3 regions of the Azospirillum brasilense genome follow, and region 1 is predicted to be linked to each of the others. Evidence: predicted binding sites of a transcription regulator. Region 1 holds the regulator's gene; each other region holds the start of a gene.
What was found. The regulator LexA, encoded in region 1, represses DNA repair genes until DNA is damaged. The targets are predictions, from matches to a motif close to ATGTTCTANTTTGGTTC.
Positions count from the first base shown of each region.

Region 1 (5,501 bases):
TGTATTTCGGCCTGTCCGCCGAGCCGCCGCCCTGGCTGGGGCCGGGCGCTGCGGCTGGCTGTCTGGTTCTGCTGTGGCTGGCGCGGCGGCGTCTGGCGCCGGTCGTCCTGCTGTTGGGGTTGTTGAGCGTCGCTCTGGGCTTCGCCGCGGCGCAACTGCACAGCCTGGCGGCGGCGGCGCCGATGCTGACGCGCGAGCTTGGCCCGGTGCAGGTCACCGGGCGGGTGCTGGCGGTCGAACGGCAGCCCACCGGCGCGCGGCTGATGATCGGGGAGCCGACGGTGGAGCGGCTGGCCCCGGAAGCGACGCCGGAGCGGGTGCGCCTGCATCTGCCGGCCAAGGTGACCCCGCCGGAGGCCGGGACGGTGGTCCGGCTGCGCGCCATGCTCCACCCGCCGGCCGCCCCGGCGGAGCCGGGGGCGTTCGACCTGCAGCGGCGCGCCTATTTCGAAGGCTTTGGCGCGGTCGGCTTCGTCATGGGGGCCCCCGTCGTGCAGGAGGCGCCGCCGCCCGGCGGCTGGCGCCGGGTGACCGTGGCCTTCGAGCGGGCGCGCGCCGCCATCGCCGAGCGGGTGCGCGCCGCCGTGACCGACCCCGCGGAGGCCAGCGTCACCGCCGCCCTGCTGAACGGCGACGCGGCGGCGATTCCCGAGCCGATGATGGACGCCTTCCGCGACAGCGGTCTGGCGCACCTCCTGTCCATTTCCGGCCTGCATGTCGGCATCGCCGCCGGGATCGTCTTCTGGGTGGTGCGGGCGCTGCTGGCGCTGGCTCCCTGGATCGCGCTGCGCTGGCCGATCAAGAAGATCGCGGCGCTGGCCGGCATCCTGTCGGCGATCCTTTACACGCTGCTGGTGGGGGCGCCCTTGCCGACGCTGCGGTCGGTGCTGATGACCGGCCTCGTCATGGGTGCGGTCATCGCCGACCGGTCGCCGATCAGCATGCGGCTGGTCGCCTTCGCCGGCATCGTCACCGTCCTCTACGACCCGGAGGGGATGCTGGGGCCGAGCTTCCAGATGTCCTTCGCGGCGGTCGTCGCCCTGATCGCCGCCTTCGAGCGTTTCACGCCCTGGGCGGTGAGCCGGCGGCGCGAGATGGGCTGGCTCGGCAAGGGCGCCATGACGCTGGGCGGCATCGCCTTTTCCAGCGTGGTGGCGACGGTCGCAACGACGCCCTACGGGCTCTATCATTTCCAGCAGGTCGCCTTTTACGGCGTGCTGTCCAACATGGTGGCGATCCCCATCACGACGGTGTGGATCATGCCCTTGAGCCTGCTCTCCTACCTGCTGTTGCCCTTCGGGCTGGAGGGGCCGGCGGTGACGGCGATGAGTTGGGGCGTCCGGCTGGTCATCGAAACGGCGGAGCGGACCGCGGCGCTGCCCGGAGCGACGGCGTTCCTGCCGGCCATGCCGGACGCCGCCATCGCGGCGGTCACGCTGGGCGGGCTGTGGCTGGCCATCTGGACGGGGCGCTGGCGCTGGCTGGGGCTGGTGGCCTTGGCTGGCGGTATGGTCGCCCCGGCCTTTGCGCCGCGGCCCGACATTCTGGTGTCGGAGGACGGAAAATTGATGGCCGTGCGCAGCGCGGAGGGGATTCTCAGCCTCTCCACCGCCAGCGACGGGCGGGTCGCCAACAGCTGGAGGCGGCGCGACGGCATGGAGAAGCCGGAGGACAAGGCCGGTCAGGATGTCTGGCCGCTCGCCGGTGTCAGCCTCGACGGGCGGCTGCGCTGCGACGCCCTGGGCTGCCTCTACCGCGCGCAGGGAAAGACCGTGGCGCTGCTGCGCCAGCCGGACGCCTTGCCGGAGGATTGCGCGGTGGCCGATGCGGTGGTGACCGCGGTTCCGTCGCGCGGGTGCCGGGCGCCGCTGGTCATCGACCATTGGCGCTTGCGGCGGGAGGGCGCACACGCGCTCACCCTGTCGGACCAGGGTATCGGGGTGGAAAGCGTGCGTGGGCGGCGCGGCGACCGCCCCTGGACGATGGGCGGGATGCGGCCCGACAGAAAGACCGGGGCGCGCTGAAGCGCCGCCCCGGATCGTCCTGCCGTCAGTACTTCCGCACCAGACCGACGAGGCGGCCCTGCACCCGGACGCGGTCGGCGCCGAAGATGCGGGTCTCGTAGGCGGCGTTGGCCGGTTCGAGCGCCACGGTGTTGCCCTTGCGGCGCAGGCGCTTCAGCGTGACCTCGGCGTCATCGACCAGGGCGACGACGATCGAGCCGTTCTCCGCGCTGTCGCAGCGCTGGATGACCACCGTGTCATGGTCGAGGATGCCGGCCTCCACCATGGAATCGCCGGCGACCTCCAGCGCGTAGTGGTCGCCCATGCCGAGCATGGCGGCCGGAATGTCCACGAAGGCGGAGCTGTCGCGCAGCGCCTCGATGGGCGTGCCGGCGGCGATCCGGCCGTAGAGCGGAAGCTGAACCGATTCGGACGCCGGATTCGCTTCCCGCCCTGCGAAGCTGAAGTCGCCCTTGATGACGTTGGGCTGGAACTTGGCGCGCGGCGGCCGGGGGCGGGCGGTCTCCAGCCCCTCCGGCAGGCGCAGCACCTCCAGCGCGCGGGCGCGGTGGGGCAGGCGGCGGATGAAGCCGCGCTCCTCCAGCCCGGTGATCAGGCGGTGGATGCCCGACTTGGACTTCAGGTTGAGAGCGTCCTTCATTTCGTCGAAGGAAGGGGACACACCGCCCTGCCCGAGCCGCTCGTTGATGAAAAGCAGCAATTCATGCTGCTTGCGCGTGAGCATTTGTGCCTCCCGGCCGGTTCCGCACTAGATATGGAACAAAAGCAAAACGTTCCATCTTGTTCTAGTTTGGTTCTTAACCCCCGTCAAGCCCTACGGATGAAATCAATCGCAAATCGACGGACAGGACTCCCAAAGCGATTGCCAAAGGGATCGGGGGTGCAGAACGGATTAAAGCGACAGGACACCGCCGCTCAACGGGATCACCGTCACGCGGTCGCCCACGGCGGCGGCGGTTGCCTGCGGCTCGCGGACGATCAGGGCGTCGGCCCGGGCCAGCCGGGACATCATCGCGCTGTCCTGGCGCGGGAAGGGGGTGGCGACGGGCTCGCCGTCCGCTCCGGTGGACAGGGTGGCGCGCAGGAAATCCGTGCGGTCGTCGTTGGCCTTCAGCGGCGCGCCGAGCCGGGCCGCGAGCGTGGCGTTCTCGGCGGGCAGCCCCTGGAGACGGCGGAGGACGGGCACCAGGAACAGCACGGCGGCGACCCCGGTGGAGACCGGGTTGCCGGGCAGGCCGAGCAGCGGCACGCCGTTCGCCGTGCCGAAGATCAACGGTTTGCCGGGCTTCATGGCGACCCGGTAGAAGTCCAGCGACAGCCCGCCCAGCACGTCGCGCACATGGTCGTGTTCGCCTTGCGAGGCGCCGCCCGTGGTCACCAGCACGTCGCAGCCGGCCGCCCCGGCGGCCATGGCGGCGAGATGCTCCGGATCGTCCCTGGCCACGCCGAGGTTGTGGGCGAGCCCGCCCTGGCTGGTGACCAGCGCGCACAGGCCGAGCGCGTTGGAGCTGACGATCTGGCTCGGACCCAGCGGATCGCCGGGCAGGGCGATCTCGTCCCCGGTGGCGAGCACGGCGACCCGCGGGCGACGGTGGACGCGCAGCCAGGGCAGGTTGGCCGCGGCGGCCAGGGCGACGTCACGGGCGGTGAGCAGCCGTCCCTTGGGAAGCAACTCCTCTCCCGCGGTGAAGTCCAGACCGGCGGGGCGGATGAAGCGGCCCGCGGGCACGGCGCGCCCGACGCGCACGCGATCCCCGGCGTCCTCGCAATCCTCCTGCATCACCACGGCGTCGGCCCCGGCGGGCAGGGGGGCGCCGGTGAAGATGCGCACGGCCTCGCCCGCGCCGAGCGATCCGGCGAAGGCGTGGCCGGCCGCCGACTCGCCGATCCGGCGCAGGGTGACGGGCGCAGTCTCCGACGCCTGGACGATGTCGGCGGCGCGGACGGCCCAGCCGTCCATGGCGGCGGCGGCGAAGGGCGGCTGGGTCAGCCGGGCGACGGCGGGCTCCGCCAGGACGCGCCCCAGCGCGTCGGGCAGCGGCACCGTCTCCGCCGGCAGGGCGGTGAAGGCGGCGAGGATGCGGGCGCGGGCTTCACCGACCTGCAGCATCAGGCCGCGCTCCCCCATTCGCCGCTCTTGCCGCCGGCCTTGTGGAGCAGCGTCACCTCGGTGATGGTCATGCCGCGGTCCACCGCCTTGCACATGTCGTAGACGGTGAGTGCGGCGATCGACACGGCGGTCAGCGCCTCCATCTCCACCCCGGTCTGCCCCCTCAGCTTGCAGGTGGCGGTGATGTCCACGGCGTTGCGCTCGGGGTCGCAGGTCAGGTCCACCTTGACCGAGGTCAGCATCAGCGGGTGGCACAGCGGGATCAGGTCCGGCGTGCGCTTGGCCCCCATGATGCCGGCCAGCCGGGCCACCGACAGGACGTCGCCCTTCTTGACGCCGCCTTGCAGGATGAGCGCCAGCGTTTCCGGCTGCATCAGGACGGAGCCGCGGGCGGTCGCCGTTCGTTCCGTGTCGGCCTTGCCGGACACGTCCACCATCACCGCGCGGCCCTCGGCGTCGAAATGGGTGAAGCCGCTCGCGGGCTGGTCGGTCATAGGGGTTTCTCCATGAACAGGCTCAGCGGGTCCGGGCCGTAGGGGCCGAAGGGGCCGCGGTCGGCGAAGCCCTGCTTGCGGTATAGCGCGATGGCCTCGTCCTGATAGACGCCGGTTTCCAGCCGCAGCAGCGACAGGCCGGCGCCGCGCGCCTCGTCCTCGATGCGTTCCAGAAGGCGGCGTCCGATCTGGCCGCCGCGTGCGGTCGGCTGGACGAACATCCGCTTGACCTCGCCATAGCCGCCCTCGGTGTCGATGCGCACGGCCCCGCAGCCGACCACGGTTCCCGACCGCCGGGCGACCAGGAAGCGGATGTCCGGCTTGGCCAGCGACTGCAGGTCGAGCAGATGGTTGCTCTCGGCCGGGTAAAGGTCGCCCAGATAGCGGTCCAGCTCCTCGATGAGCTGAACCACCTCGTCCTGGAGCGGACTTTCAAGGGCAATGCTCACGTTCGGCACGTCGTCGCTCCTCCCCATTGCTTTATTCTTTGGTGTCAGGCGAGCAGGGCGCGGGTGGCCGCGGTCACATCCTTCTGCCGCATCAGCGATTCACCGACCAGGAAGCAGCGCGCGCCGACCGCCGCCATGCGCGACAGGTCCGCCGGGCTGTAGAGGCCGCTTTCGGCGACCAGCATCCGGTCGGCGGGCACGTGGGCCGCCAGTTCCTCCGTCGTGGCGATGTCCACCGCCAGAGTCTTCAGGTTCCGGTTGTTCACCCCCAGAAGCGGAGTCTTCAGCGCCAGCGCGCGGTCCAGCTCCTCGCGGTTGTGCACCTCGACCAGCACGTCGAGGCCCCAGGCGAGGGCGGCGTCCTCGATCTCGGCGGCCTGCGCGTCGCTCAGCGCCGCCATGATGATCAGGATGCAGTCAGCGC
Region 1 is NZ_CP032345.1:2,780,772-2,786,272, forward strand. Features, by position in the region: gene D3869_RS13270 (ComEC/Rec2 family competence protein) at 1-2,024, shown strand, start outside; gene lexA (transcriptional repressor LexA) at 2,050-2,748, opposite strand; gene D3869_RS13280 (molybdopterin molybdotransferase MoeA) at 2,917-4,134, opposite strand; gene moaC (cyclic pyranopterin monophosphate synthase MoaC) at 4,134-4,628, opposite strand; gene D3869_RS13290 (GNAT family N-acetyltransferase) at 4,625-5,077, opposite strand; gene trpC (indole-3-glycerol phosphate synthase TrpC) at 5,122-5,501, opposite strand, start outside.

Region 2 (5,501 bases), 1.3 Mb from region 1:
CGGTGCCCGTCCCTGGAGCCTGTTCCTTTGCCGCGTCCGCAAAGATGTTCAACAGGCGCCAGTTTCGCCGATTTGCGCGCGGAAGGCCAGAGGCAGGAAAAAGCGTCCTTTTTCCTGCCGATCACACCTTTTTCCTGCCGGTCACAGGGGTATCACATTCACACCGCGCGGCTGTGCTTCCCGGCGCCGGTGGACAGGTAGGTGTCGAAGCGCGCGGCGACGATGCGCATCAGCGGGCGGGCCGGCTCCGGCACATGGACGCGGCGGCCCTCCACCACGGCGACCCCGTCGGCCACCAGATCGGCCATGGCCTCCAGGTCGGCGTCGAAGGTCCCGGCGGCCAGCCCGTGGGCCTCGGCCACCGCGCCGACGTCCACCGACAGGTCGCACATCAGCCGCACGATCAGGTCGCGGCGCAGCCGGTCGTCGGCGGTCAGCGTCAGCCCCTTGCCGGTCGGGAATTGTCCGGCCTCGACGGCCTGGGCGTACTGGTCGAAGGGAACCGCGTTCTGCACATAGCCCTGCGGCAGAGCCCCGATGGAGGAGGCGCCGAAGCCCAGAAGCACCTCCGCGTCGTCGGTCGTGTAGCCCTGGAAATTGCGGCTGAGCCGCCCCTCGCTCTGCTGCACGGCCAGTTCGTCGTCGGGCCGGGCGAAATGGTCGAGGCCGATGGGCTGGAAGCCGGCGTCGGTGAGCACCCCGGCGATGGCCGCGAACTGTTCCCACCGGCCGAGCGTGCCGGCGAGCGCCGACTCGTCGATCTTCTTCTGGTGCGCCTTCATCCACGGCACATGGGCGTAGCCGAAGACCGACAGCCGGTCCGGCGCCATGGTCAGGGCGATCTCCGCGGAGCGCGCGACGCTTTCCACCGACTGGCCGGGCAGGCCGTACATCAGGTCGAGGTTGATGTGGCGGATGCCGTTGGCGCGCAGCCACTCCAGCGCCTGTTCGGTCTGCTCCCGCGGCTGGATGCGGTTGATGGCGGCCTGCACCGCAGCGTCGAAGTCCTGCACGCCGAGCGAGGCGCGGTTGACCCCGGCGCGGCCCAGCGCCTCGGCCATCTCGCGGGTCAGGGTGCGCGGGTCGATCTCCACCGCGATCTCCGCGTCCGCCGTCACGTCGTAGCGCGCGCGCAGCAGGGCGATCAGCGATTCGAAGTCGTCCGGCGCCATCATGGTCGGGGTGCCGCCGCCGAAATGGATGTGCCGCACCCGCAGCCGTCCGGGAATGCGGTCGGCGACCATGCCGATCTCGCGCCGGAGGTGGCCGAGATACTCGGCGATGGGGGCGTAGCGGGCGACGATCTTGGTGTGGCAGCCGCAGTACCAGCACATCTTCGCGCAGAAGGGGACGTGCAGGTACAGCGACCCCGTGTGCGCCGCCGTGTCCAGCTCCGCCAGCCAGCCCGCGTAGCGCTCCGCCCCCACGGCGGCGGTGAAGTGCGGCGCCGTCGGGTAGCTGGTGTAGCGGGGCACCCGCAGCCCGTCGTACTTGGCGAGCAGGGCGGCGTTCAGCGGGGCGGTCGGGGCGGCGGTGGCGCAGGCCACGGGGGAGATCGCGTTCATGGCGGGGAGGATCGTGCAGACCGCCTTCCGCCGCTTTGACACAAGTCAAGCGTTCGAACGCCCGCCCGTCAGCTTCGCCCGTCAGGCGGCTGCGGCCAGCCGGTTCTCCAGATGCTCCAGCAGCAGGTTCAGGTTGCGGCGGTTCGCCTTGAAGCCGATGTCGAAGAGGGCGCCGACCACCGGGACCGAGCCGCCGGCCCAATCCACCGCCATGTTGGCGATCATCCGGGCGATCAGGCTTTTCGGAAGGTCGAAGCGGGCGGCCTCCATGATGATGTAGGCGGCCACCACGGTGGTCGCCGTGCTGCCGGCGACCGGGACCAGAGCGGCGATGCCGTCCAGTCCGAAGGGGATGCGGGTGCCGGGAACGCGCCAGCGCGTGTCCATCAGCCGGGTCAGCCGTCGCAACCGTTCCAGCCGATCCAGATCGATGGAGATGACCGGCGGCGCCGTGGCGACGCCCGAGAGGGTGGTGGCGGGCGCGGGACGCGTGCGGATGTCGCTCATGGGGCTTCACCGGAGCAGGAGAGCCGCCGTGGGGAGCCGCCGGTGGATGGAGCCGTGGGCGGAGCCGGTCGGGCGTGTCGGGTTGAGCAACCCGCGGCTGTGCCCCGCGGTTCCCGGCCTATCTCCATCGGGTGTCCGGCACCACGGACGCGCTCACGTCCCGGGCGGGCTCGCCGTCATACGGATGATCGGGCCGACGCAGGGTCATCGTCCGAAAGGAGAAGGGTGGCGGACCGGATGCGGCGAATGGACGCGCAATCCGGATGTGTCGGAAGCCAAGCGATTGTTGTTCCGATGATTTTGCCGGAGTCGCCGGGTTTTCGGGCGGCCATATGCCAAAGGCCTCTCTGGTCTGGGACGTCCTTAGGCACAACAATGGTGCGCGCAGGTCGAGACTTTGGACCGAAAAGAACCGAACGGGCACCCGCTCCACAGGGTGATGGGCGGGGCACCAGTCATCGGAAAAAAGCAGGGAGGATCATCATGACCACGCTCTATTGCGCCTGCTGCGGACAGCCGTTCCGCCGCAGTTCGCCGCGCGGCCCGGCGCCGCTTTACTGCTCGCGCGATTGCCGCCGCCAGATCGAGGTGCGCCGCCGCGTCTGGGCGTCGCTGCAAACGGCGGAACGGCAGGCCGCCGCGCCGCTGCCGCCGGTGGTTCCGGTCGGTGCGGGAACTTTCCACATGGTGGAAACGGTGTGGGAGCGGGCCTCCGCCTGAGTGGCGGCGCTGCGGGCGCCACGCGCGGTCTGCATATTTTTTGGCCGGTTTGGTTGCGGCCCCCTCTAAAACGGCAGGGCTGCCATACCATATAGGAGGACGCTACATGAGTGAGCGTCCCCCGAACCGAGGGCTTTACCGAACACGGCCATGACCCAGAACACGCGATCCCCCCGCACCGTTTCCCGCACTCCGGCCCGCGCCTTCGGCGCCGTCGCTCTGGCGCTGGCCGTGGCGCTGACCGCCGGCACCGCCGATGCCCGCGCCGGCAAGAGCAGCTCTGTCGGCAGCCGCGGCTCGCGCACCTACGAGGCGCCGGCCCAGACCAACACCGCGCCGCGCGCCGCCCCGATGGAGCGCTCGGCCGCTCCGGCCCAGACCCCGGGCGCGCAGCAGCCGGGCATGCAGCAGCCGGGCATGGCGTCCCCGGCGGCGGCGCAGCGCGGCGGCTTCTTCTCGCGCGGCGGCTTCATGCCGGCGCTGATGGGCGGCCTGATCGGCGCCGGCATCGCCGGCATGCTGTTCGGCGGCGGCTTCCTCGACGGGCTGGGCAGCTTCGCGGGCATCCTGGGCTTCATCCTCCAGATCCTGCTGGTCGTCTTCCTGGTCCGTCTGGCCATGCGCTTCTTCCGCAACCGCTCGGCGGGCACGGCGCGGCCGGCGGGCATGGGCGCTCCCAGCACCGCCTATGCCGGTCCGAATCCGGGCGCCATGAACCGCGAGGCGGTGGACGCGCGCTCGAACCCGCTGGGTGGTGGCGCCCGCGGTGGTGCGGCGGCGGGTCCGGCTTCTTCCGGCCGTCCGGGCGTGCGCCGTGACGATGTGGGCATCGGCCCGGCCGACTATCAGGCGTTCGAGCAGACGCTGGTCGCGGTCCAGACCGCCTACGGCAACGAGGACCTGATGGCCCTGCGCAACGCCGTGACGCCGGAGATGGCCTCCTACTTCACCGAGGAACTGGCGGCCAACCACAACCGCGGCGTGGTCAACCGCCTGTCCGACGTCCGCCTGCTCCAGGGCGACCTGGCCGAGGCGTGGCGCGAGGGCAACGCGGAATACGCCACCGTGGCGATGCGCTTCTCGCTGACCGACGTGACGGTGGACCGCGCGAGCAACCGCGTGGTCGAGGGCGACCCGAACCGTCCGGTCGAAGCCACGGAAATCTGGACCTTCACCCGTCCGCGCGGCGGGCGCTGGGTCCTGTCGGCGATCCAACAGGCCGGCTGACCACTCTCCACTCCTCAACCGGTCTCGCGAGGGGGCGTCCGAAAGGGCGCCCCCTTTCGCATTTCCGGACTCCCCTGGACGGATGGGACATGATAGAACATATCAGGAACAAATGCCTGTCCAGCGGAATCGAGTCATGCCCGAGCGTCCCGCGTCTGAGTCTCGCATCGAAGAGCCCCCGCCGGATCGGGCGACCGTTCTGGCCGATCTGCGCGCCCGCATCCGGGGTCTGGAGGGGTTGGGCGGGGAGGGGGCGCGGGTGCTGCCCTTCGGCCTGCCGGACCTCGACGGGTCCTTTCCGGCGGGCGGGCTGCCGCTCGGCTGCCTGCACGAGGTGGCGGGGGAGGAGCCGGGAGCCGGCACGGCCTTCGCCGCGCATCTGCTGGCCCGCCTCGCCAGTGCGGCGGCACCCGCGCTGTGGGTGGTGCGGGGGCGCGACCTGCACGCCGCCGGGCTGGCTTCCTATGGGCTGACGCCGGACCGGCTGATCGCCGTGCGCGCCACCCGCGACGCCGACGCCCTGTGGGCGATGGAGGAGGCGCTGCGCTGCAAGCGGCTGTCCGCCGTGCTGGGGGAAGTCGGAAGGCTCGACCTGACGGCAAGCCGCCGGTTGCAATTGGCCGCCGAATCGTCGGGCGTAACGGGAATCCTGTTGCAGGATGCGTCGCGAAATGCGAACCGCCGCTCGGCGGCGAGCGCGGCGGTCACCCGCTGGCGGATCGCGCCGGCGCCCAGTTGGACGGAGGAGCCGGGCGTGGGCGATCCGCGCTGGCGCGCCGAGCTGGAGCGCTGCCGGGGCGGTCGCCTGGGGGCGTGGCTTCTGGACTGGCGTGACGGTGCCCTGGTTCCGGCGAAGGGGCTGGAGCGGGCCGCTCCCGTGCCGGCATCCACGTCCACCCCAGTTCGGCGTCCGGCTCCGGCGGGCGGACACGGACCGTCCTGGGCCGAGGTGGCGTGATGCGGACGGACGGACGGTGATGTCGCTTACACGACAGCCATTCAAGATGTCGCTTACGCGACGGCCGTCTGTCGGCTTCCGGTCAGTAGTTGGTGGCCCAGTCGGGCAGCGGATGCGCGGTCTCGCCATCCGGATCGGCGTCGGGGGGAAAGGGCGCGTCGTCCGCGTAGAGCGGCAGTTGCCGGGCGAATTCCGCCGATTCCTGGGCCCGGCGTTGCTCCAGCAAGCGGGCGGCCAAATGAGCGGGCAGCATGGCAAGCCTCCTTCTGAGCGTCGGGAGAGCCTGGGGAGCGGTCCTGTCGGCCGCCCTCGGCCCAACCCGTCCTGTGTGTCTGGACGCTATCATGCAAGGTCCAGGCCTCTAAGTGATGCAGATCACGCGTTATGCAAACTTTAATGCGCCCGGTTTCTTTTTCAGGCCCCGTTTCTTTTTTAAGGTGGGAAGCCCATAGTCCCCGCCTCCCGCTTTTTCCGCCGATGTTCCTTCTTTCGAGACCGACCATGCACGCCGAACCCTGCCCCAC
Region 2 is NZ_CP032345.1:1,155,082-1,160,582, reverse strand. Features, by position in the region: gene hemN (oxygen-independent coproporphyrinogen III oxidase) at 159-1,565, opposite strand; gene D3869_RS05670 (DUF4112 domain-containing protein) at 1,647-2,072, opposite strand; gene D3869_RS05665 (hypothetical protein) at 2,556-2,792, shown strand; gene D3869_RS05660 (Tim44 domain-containing protein) at 2,943-4,019, shown strand; gene D3869_RS05655 (ImuA family protein) at 4,156-4,977, shown strand; gene D3869_RS32995 (hypothetical protein) at 5,060-5,230, opposite strand; gene D3869_RS05650 (tRNA-uridine aminocarboxypropyltransferase) at 5,455-5,501, shown strand, end outside.
Region 2: the regulator LexA is predicted to act here: its motif matches at 4,115-4,131, upstream of D3869_RS05655 (ImuA family protein).

Region 3 (5,501 bases), 1.3 Mb from region 1:
ACCGCTTGGCGATGACCGCATAGGCCGCGCGCAGGCCCAGCGCCTCGCCGCCTTCCGGACGGCCGGGGCGGGCGCCGCTGTTCCAGGCGAAGGTGTCGAGATGCGCCCAGGGCGTGTCCTTCGACACGAACTCCTGGAGGAACAGCCCGGCGGTGATCGCCCCGGCCATGCCGTTGCTGGTCACGTTGTTGAGGTCGGCGACCTTGCTGTCCAGCCCCTTGCGGTAGGGCGCCCACAGCGGCAGGCGCCACAGCGGGTCGCTCTGCTCCTCCCCGGCGGCCAGCAGGTCGTTGGCGAGGTCGTCGTCGTTGGCGAACAGCGCCGGCAGGTCCGGCCCCAGGGCGACGCGGGCGGCCCCGGTCAGGGTGGCGAAGTCGATCAGCAGGGCGGGCTTCTCCGAATCCGCCTCGGCCAGAGCGTCGCACAGGATCAGCCGGCCCTCGGCGTCGGTGTTGCCGACCTCCACGCTCAGCCCCTTGCGCGTCTTCAGCACGTCCATCGGCTTGAAGGCGTTGCCGGAGATCACGTTCTCCACCGCCGGGATCAGGACGCGCAGCCGCACCGGCAGCCCCGCCATCATCACCATGCGGCCGAGCGCCAGCGCGTGCGCGGCGCCGCCCATGTCCTTCTTCATCAGCAGCATGCCCGACGACGGCTTGATGTCCAGGCCGCCGCTGTCGAAGCAGACGCCCTTGCCGACGATGGTCACCTTCGGGTGCGTCGGGTTGCCCCAGCGCAGGTCGATCAGCCGCGGCGCGCGCGGGCTGGCCCGGCCCACCGCGTGGATCGCCGGATAGTCGCGGTCAAGCAGCCCGTCGCCGACGATGACGTCCAGCCCGGCCTCGAACTCCGACGCCAGCGCGGCGGCCGCGGCGGCCAGCTCCGCCGGGCCGAGGTCGTTGGCCGGCGTGTTGACGAGGTCGCGCAGCAGAGTGGTCGCGGTGGCGGTGCGCTGCACCTCGCCCTGGTTGGCGTGCTTGGGCCAGACGAGGTTGGCAAAGGTCTTCTCCGACGCCTTGTAGCGCCCGAAACGGTAGCTGCCGAGCGCCCAGCCCAGCGCCAGACGGGTGGCGGAGCGGCGGTCGAGCGCGGCGTCCACCGCCTCGTCGAGCTGGTAGTTCCCCGGCGGCAGGCCGCTGGGCAGCCCGGCGAGGCCCCACAGATCGTCCAGCGCCGACACGCCGGCCAGCACGCGGGCGACCGCCCCGCCCTCCCCCGGCAGGAAGGCGGTGGAACCGGCCTCCGCCGTGAAGTTCACGGCCTTCACCCAGGCCGCGGTGGCGGGCGGCTGGCCTTCCAACCATGTGGCGAGGCCGGCCTTGTTCAGCGGGGTGATGGTCACGGTGCCGGGGCCGGCCGTGGCGAGCAGGGTGGCGAGCAAGGCGGGCGTCCTTCGTCAGGAAACGGAAACGGTGAAGGAAAGCATGGCGCGCCGGGGCGCCCCTGAAAAGGGGGATTGCGGGCCGGCTTGCCGGATCGGCGCGGGGCAGGCATGCTCCGCCCCCCTCCCTTCGCAACCGAGGCGCACCCATGGACGACCTGACCCTGGTCATCGGCAACAAGGCCTTCTCCTCCTGGTCCCTGCGGCCCTGGCTGGCGCTGAAGCGGACCGACCGGCTGTTCCGGGAGATCGTGATCCCGCTGCGCCAGCCCGACACCGCCGCCCGCATCGCGGAGCATTCGCCCTCCGGCCGCGTGCCCTGCCTGCGGCACGGCGACCGGGTGATCTGGGATTCGCTGGCGATCTGCGAGTATCTGGCGGAGACCTTCCCCGAGGCCGCCCTCTGGCCAGCGGACGCCCACGCCCGCGCGGTGGCGCGGTCGGTCTCGGCGGAGATGCATTCGGGCTTTGCCGGCCTGCGCACCCACATGTCCATGGACCTGAAGGCCTTCCGCCCCGGCGTGGGCCGCAACGCCGAGAGCGGGGCCGACATCGCCCGCGTCTTCGCGCTGTGGCGCGACGCGCGGTCCCGCTTCGGGGCGGGCGGCCCCTTCCTGTTCGGCGCCTTCTCGATCGCCGATGCCATGTACGCGCCGGTGGTGACGCGCCTCCTGACCTACGGGGTGGAGATGGACGGGCTGTGCGGCGACTACGCGCGGGCGGTGATGGAGCTGCCGGCCATGGTGGAATGGGTGGCGGCCGCCAAGGCGGAGCCGTGGGACATCTACGCCGACGAACGGACCATCTGACCGCCGAAAGCGGTCAGGGGGTCGCCCCGCCCGTCGGCTCGTTGGCGGCGTTGCCGATCAGCCCGACCTCGCGGTAGTAGCGCTCGGCGCCCGGATGCAGGGGCACCGAGACGTTGGCGACCGCCTTGGTGGCGTCGAAGCTGCGCCCCTTGGGGTGGCCCTCGATCAGCAGGCGGCGGGTGTTCTCGTGCCACAGCGCCTTGGTGACGCCGTGGATCAGGGCGGGGTCGCGGTCGGCGCGGACCAGCAGCTCCGCCCCCACCCCCAGCGTGTGCGTCTCCGGCACGCCGGGGTAGGTGTCGGCGGGGATGGTCTGGTCCATGTAGAAGCGCTGGCGGATGCGCAGCCGGTCGGCCATGTCGCCGTCGAGCGGGATCAGGCGGATCGGCTCGCGGTTCGCCACGTCGGTGACCGCCGCCACCGGGAAGCCGCCGACCATGAAGAAAGCGTCCAGCTCCTTCTTGGCCAGCCGGTCCGCCGCGGTGCCGGGCTTCAGGTAGGCCGGGGGCCGCAGCTCGCCCTCCTTCACCCCGAAGGCGTCGAGGATCGCCCGCGCCTCCACCAGCACGCCGGAGCCCTCCTCGCCCAGCGAGACGGCCTTGCCCTTCAGGTCGGCCACGCTGTGCAGGTCGCTGTCGGCGCGCACGACGAGCTGGATCGCCTCCGCGTAGAGCATGCCGATGGAGCGCAGCCCCTCGAAGGGCGCCTTGCCGTGGAAGATGCCGGAGCCGGTGTAGGCCCAATAGGCGATGTCGGCCTGGGACATCCCGGCCTCGACCGCGCCGGAGCGCAGCAGCTCGATGTTCTCCACCGAGCCGAGCGTGGCCTGCGCCACCGCGATCAGCCCCGGCACGCCGCAGCTTCCCCCGCGGTCGCAGGGGCGCGAGCCGGGCGGGTTGGAGATGGCGTTGGCGATCAGCCCGCCGATCGGAAAATAGGTGCCCGACGTGGTGCCCGTGCCGATCCGGAAATAGCGGATGTCCTGCGCCGCGGCACCCCGCGGCAGCAGGCCCAGGAGAGCGCCACCGGCGACGCCGGCCAACACGTGGCGGCGGCTGGGAAGGCCCTTGGGGGAAAGGCGGGCGGCGGAAAGGCGGGGTTTGGCTCCTGCGCGCGGCACCGGCGGGTCCACCTTTCCTGCTGGCCAGCCGTCCCGGCGGCGTGTGTTGGACACGCTCCTACAAGAATATCCGCAGCCGGGCTTTTTCAAGGCGTCGGGGGCTTAAAAGACGCCCGCCAGATCAAGAACCCCGGCGAGTGCTACCGCGCCGCCACACATTTGCACCACGCGGCCCGAAGCCGCCTGCCCCAGCACCGCCGACAGGCCCAGCCCGGCGCAGATGACCAGCAACACGCCGGACGACAGCCCGGCCCAGAACAGCGGCCCGCCCATGTGCACATAGCCGTGGAAGGCCCCCGCCGCGGCGACCGTCAGCACCCCCAGGGCCAGGGGAGCCTTGAGCCCGAGAGCGACCAGCCCGCCCATCACGATCAGCGACGCCGACAGCCCTTCCGCGGCGTAGGGCAGCCGGATGCCGATCTGCGCGGCCAGCCCGGCGGCCAGGACCGCGGTCAGCGCCGCCACCGGAAGCTGCCAGACGGAAGGGCCGCCGTTCTGCCCGCTCCACAGCCCGATGGCGAGGAAGCCGAGCAGGTGTTGAAGCACCCACACCGGTTCGGTCAGGCCGGTGCCGAACGGACCGGTCACCGTCATCCGCGCCAGCGCGGGCGCGGCCCCGGCGCCGACACCGACCGCGGCCAGAACGAGCGCCAGAAGAACCGACCGGATCGCCACCATCCCCTACCCCTTTTCCCCAAGATTTCCGCAGCACCGGGCCGGTATGGCGCGCGACGCGGGCTGGGGTCAAGTGACCAGGGCTCGAGGCTTTGAGAAGTCGGAGATCAGTACCCCAGGGGGCCGGGGCCGTACTGGCGGAGGTCCTGCTGCTTGCGGAGCAGGTCGCGCTGCTGCAGCGGGTCGAGCCGGCCCATGGCGTCCTCGGTGCGCAGCCGGTCGACCTCCGGGCTCATCAGGTCGCGCTTGGCGCGGTCGGTCAGCCCCTGGGTGGAGCCCGGCGACGGCAGGGCGGGCGTGGCCGGCTGGTCGATGGGCGGCGGCGGCGGGGATGAGCTGCCGCGGCGGCGGACCGGCGGCGGCTGGTTGGGAGACTGGCCGGGCGCCTGCGAGGCGTCGGAGAGCTTTTGCGGTGGGGCGGGCGCCGGCTGTGGCCGCGGTGGGGGAATCGGGCGGGCGTTCTCCTCCGCCTGGATCTGGCGCAGCGTCTTCAGCCCGCCGCTCTGCGCGGACACCGGCGGGGCCGCCTGGGCCCGTCCCGGCATCTCGTCATGCACCTCCGTCGCACAGGCCCCCAGCGCGAGGGCGGCGAGCGCGGCGGCGACGGGCAGGAGGGCGGTGGTGGGGCGGATCGGTGTCATACCAACCATGTCGTGTCCCACGGAGACGGGACAAGGCCCCCTGCGCATCTCCCTCTTCTTGGCGAGGCCGTAAGGGGACTCCCGCGCGCCGGATTTTGCCGCTAGAATGTTCCTGTTTTGTTCGTATTGAGATTGTTGACGTCCACATCGGCGAAGGGAGGGTTGGGCATGACGGAACGGACGGCGCGGCGCATCCTGTCCCTGTGGCTGCCTCGGCTGCCCACCGACGCCCACAGCCGCCGCCATCCGGAGCGGCGCGACCACCCCCTGGCCGCCATCCTGGCCGAACGCGGGCGGCTGGGTGTGGCCGCCGTCAACCGCGCCGCGGCGGAGGCCGGGGTGCATCCCGGCATGAGTCTGGCCGACGCCCGCGCCATCGAACCCGCCCTGGCCGTCTTCGACGCCGATCCCGAGTCGGATGCCCGCCTGCTGGAGCGGATCGCCGGCTGGTGCACGCGCTACACCCCCTGGACCAGCCCGGACGGCCCGGACGGGGTGGCGCTGGACATCACCGGCTGCGCCCACCTGTTCGACGGAGAGGAGGCTCTGGTCGCCGACCTGTCCGCCCGCCTGACCGCGGCGGGCTTCGAGTCGCGGCTGGCGGTGGCGGACACGCCCGCGGCGGCCTGGGCGCTGGCGCGGTTCGGGAGGGGTGCGACCCTCCTTTCCCCCCTCCCCGTCGCCGCGCTGCGCCTGCCCGCCGCCACGGTGGAGGGGCTGGCCGCGGTGGGGCTGCGGCGGATCGGCGACCTGCACGCCCTCCCCCGCGCCACGCTGGCCGCGCGCTTCGGGCCGGAGCTGCTGCGGCGGCTCGATCAGGCTTACGGGCGGCTGGACGAGCCGCTGTCCCCCCGCCTGCCGGTGCCGCCGCACAG
Region 3 is NZ_CP032345.1:1,143,894-1,149,394, forward strand. Features, by position in the region: gene D3869_RS05610 (leucyl aminopeptidase family protein) at 1-1,381, opposite strand, end outside; gene D3869_RS05615 (glutathione S-transferase family protein) at 1,531-2,190, shown strand; gene D3869_RS05620 (TAXI family TRAP transporter solute-binding subunit) at 2,204-3,310, opposite strand; gene D3869_RS05625 (HupE/UreJ family protein) at 3,413-3,988, opposite strand; gene D3869_RS05630 (hypothetical protein) at 4,093-4,635, opposite strand; gene D3869_RS34390 (Y-family DNA polymerase) at 4,795-5,501, shown strand, end outside.
Region 3: the regulator LexA is predicted to act here: its motif matches at 4,733-4,749, upstream of D3869_RS34390 (Y-family DNA polymerase).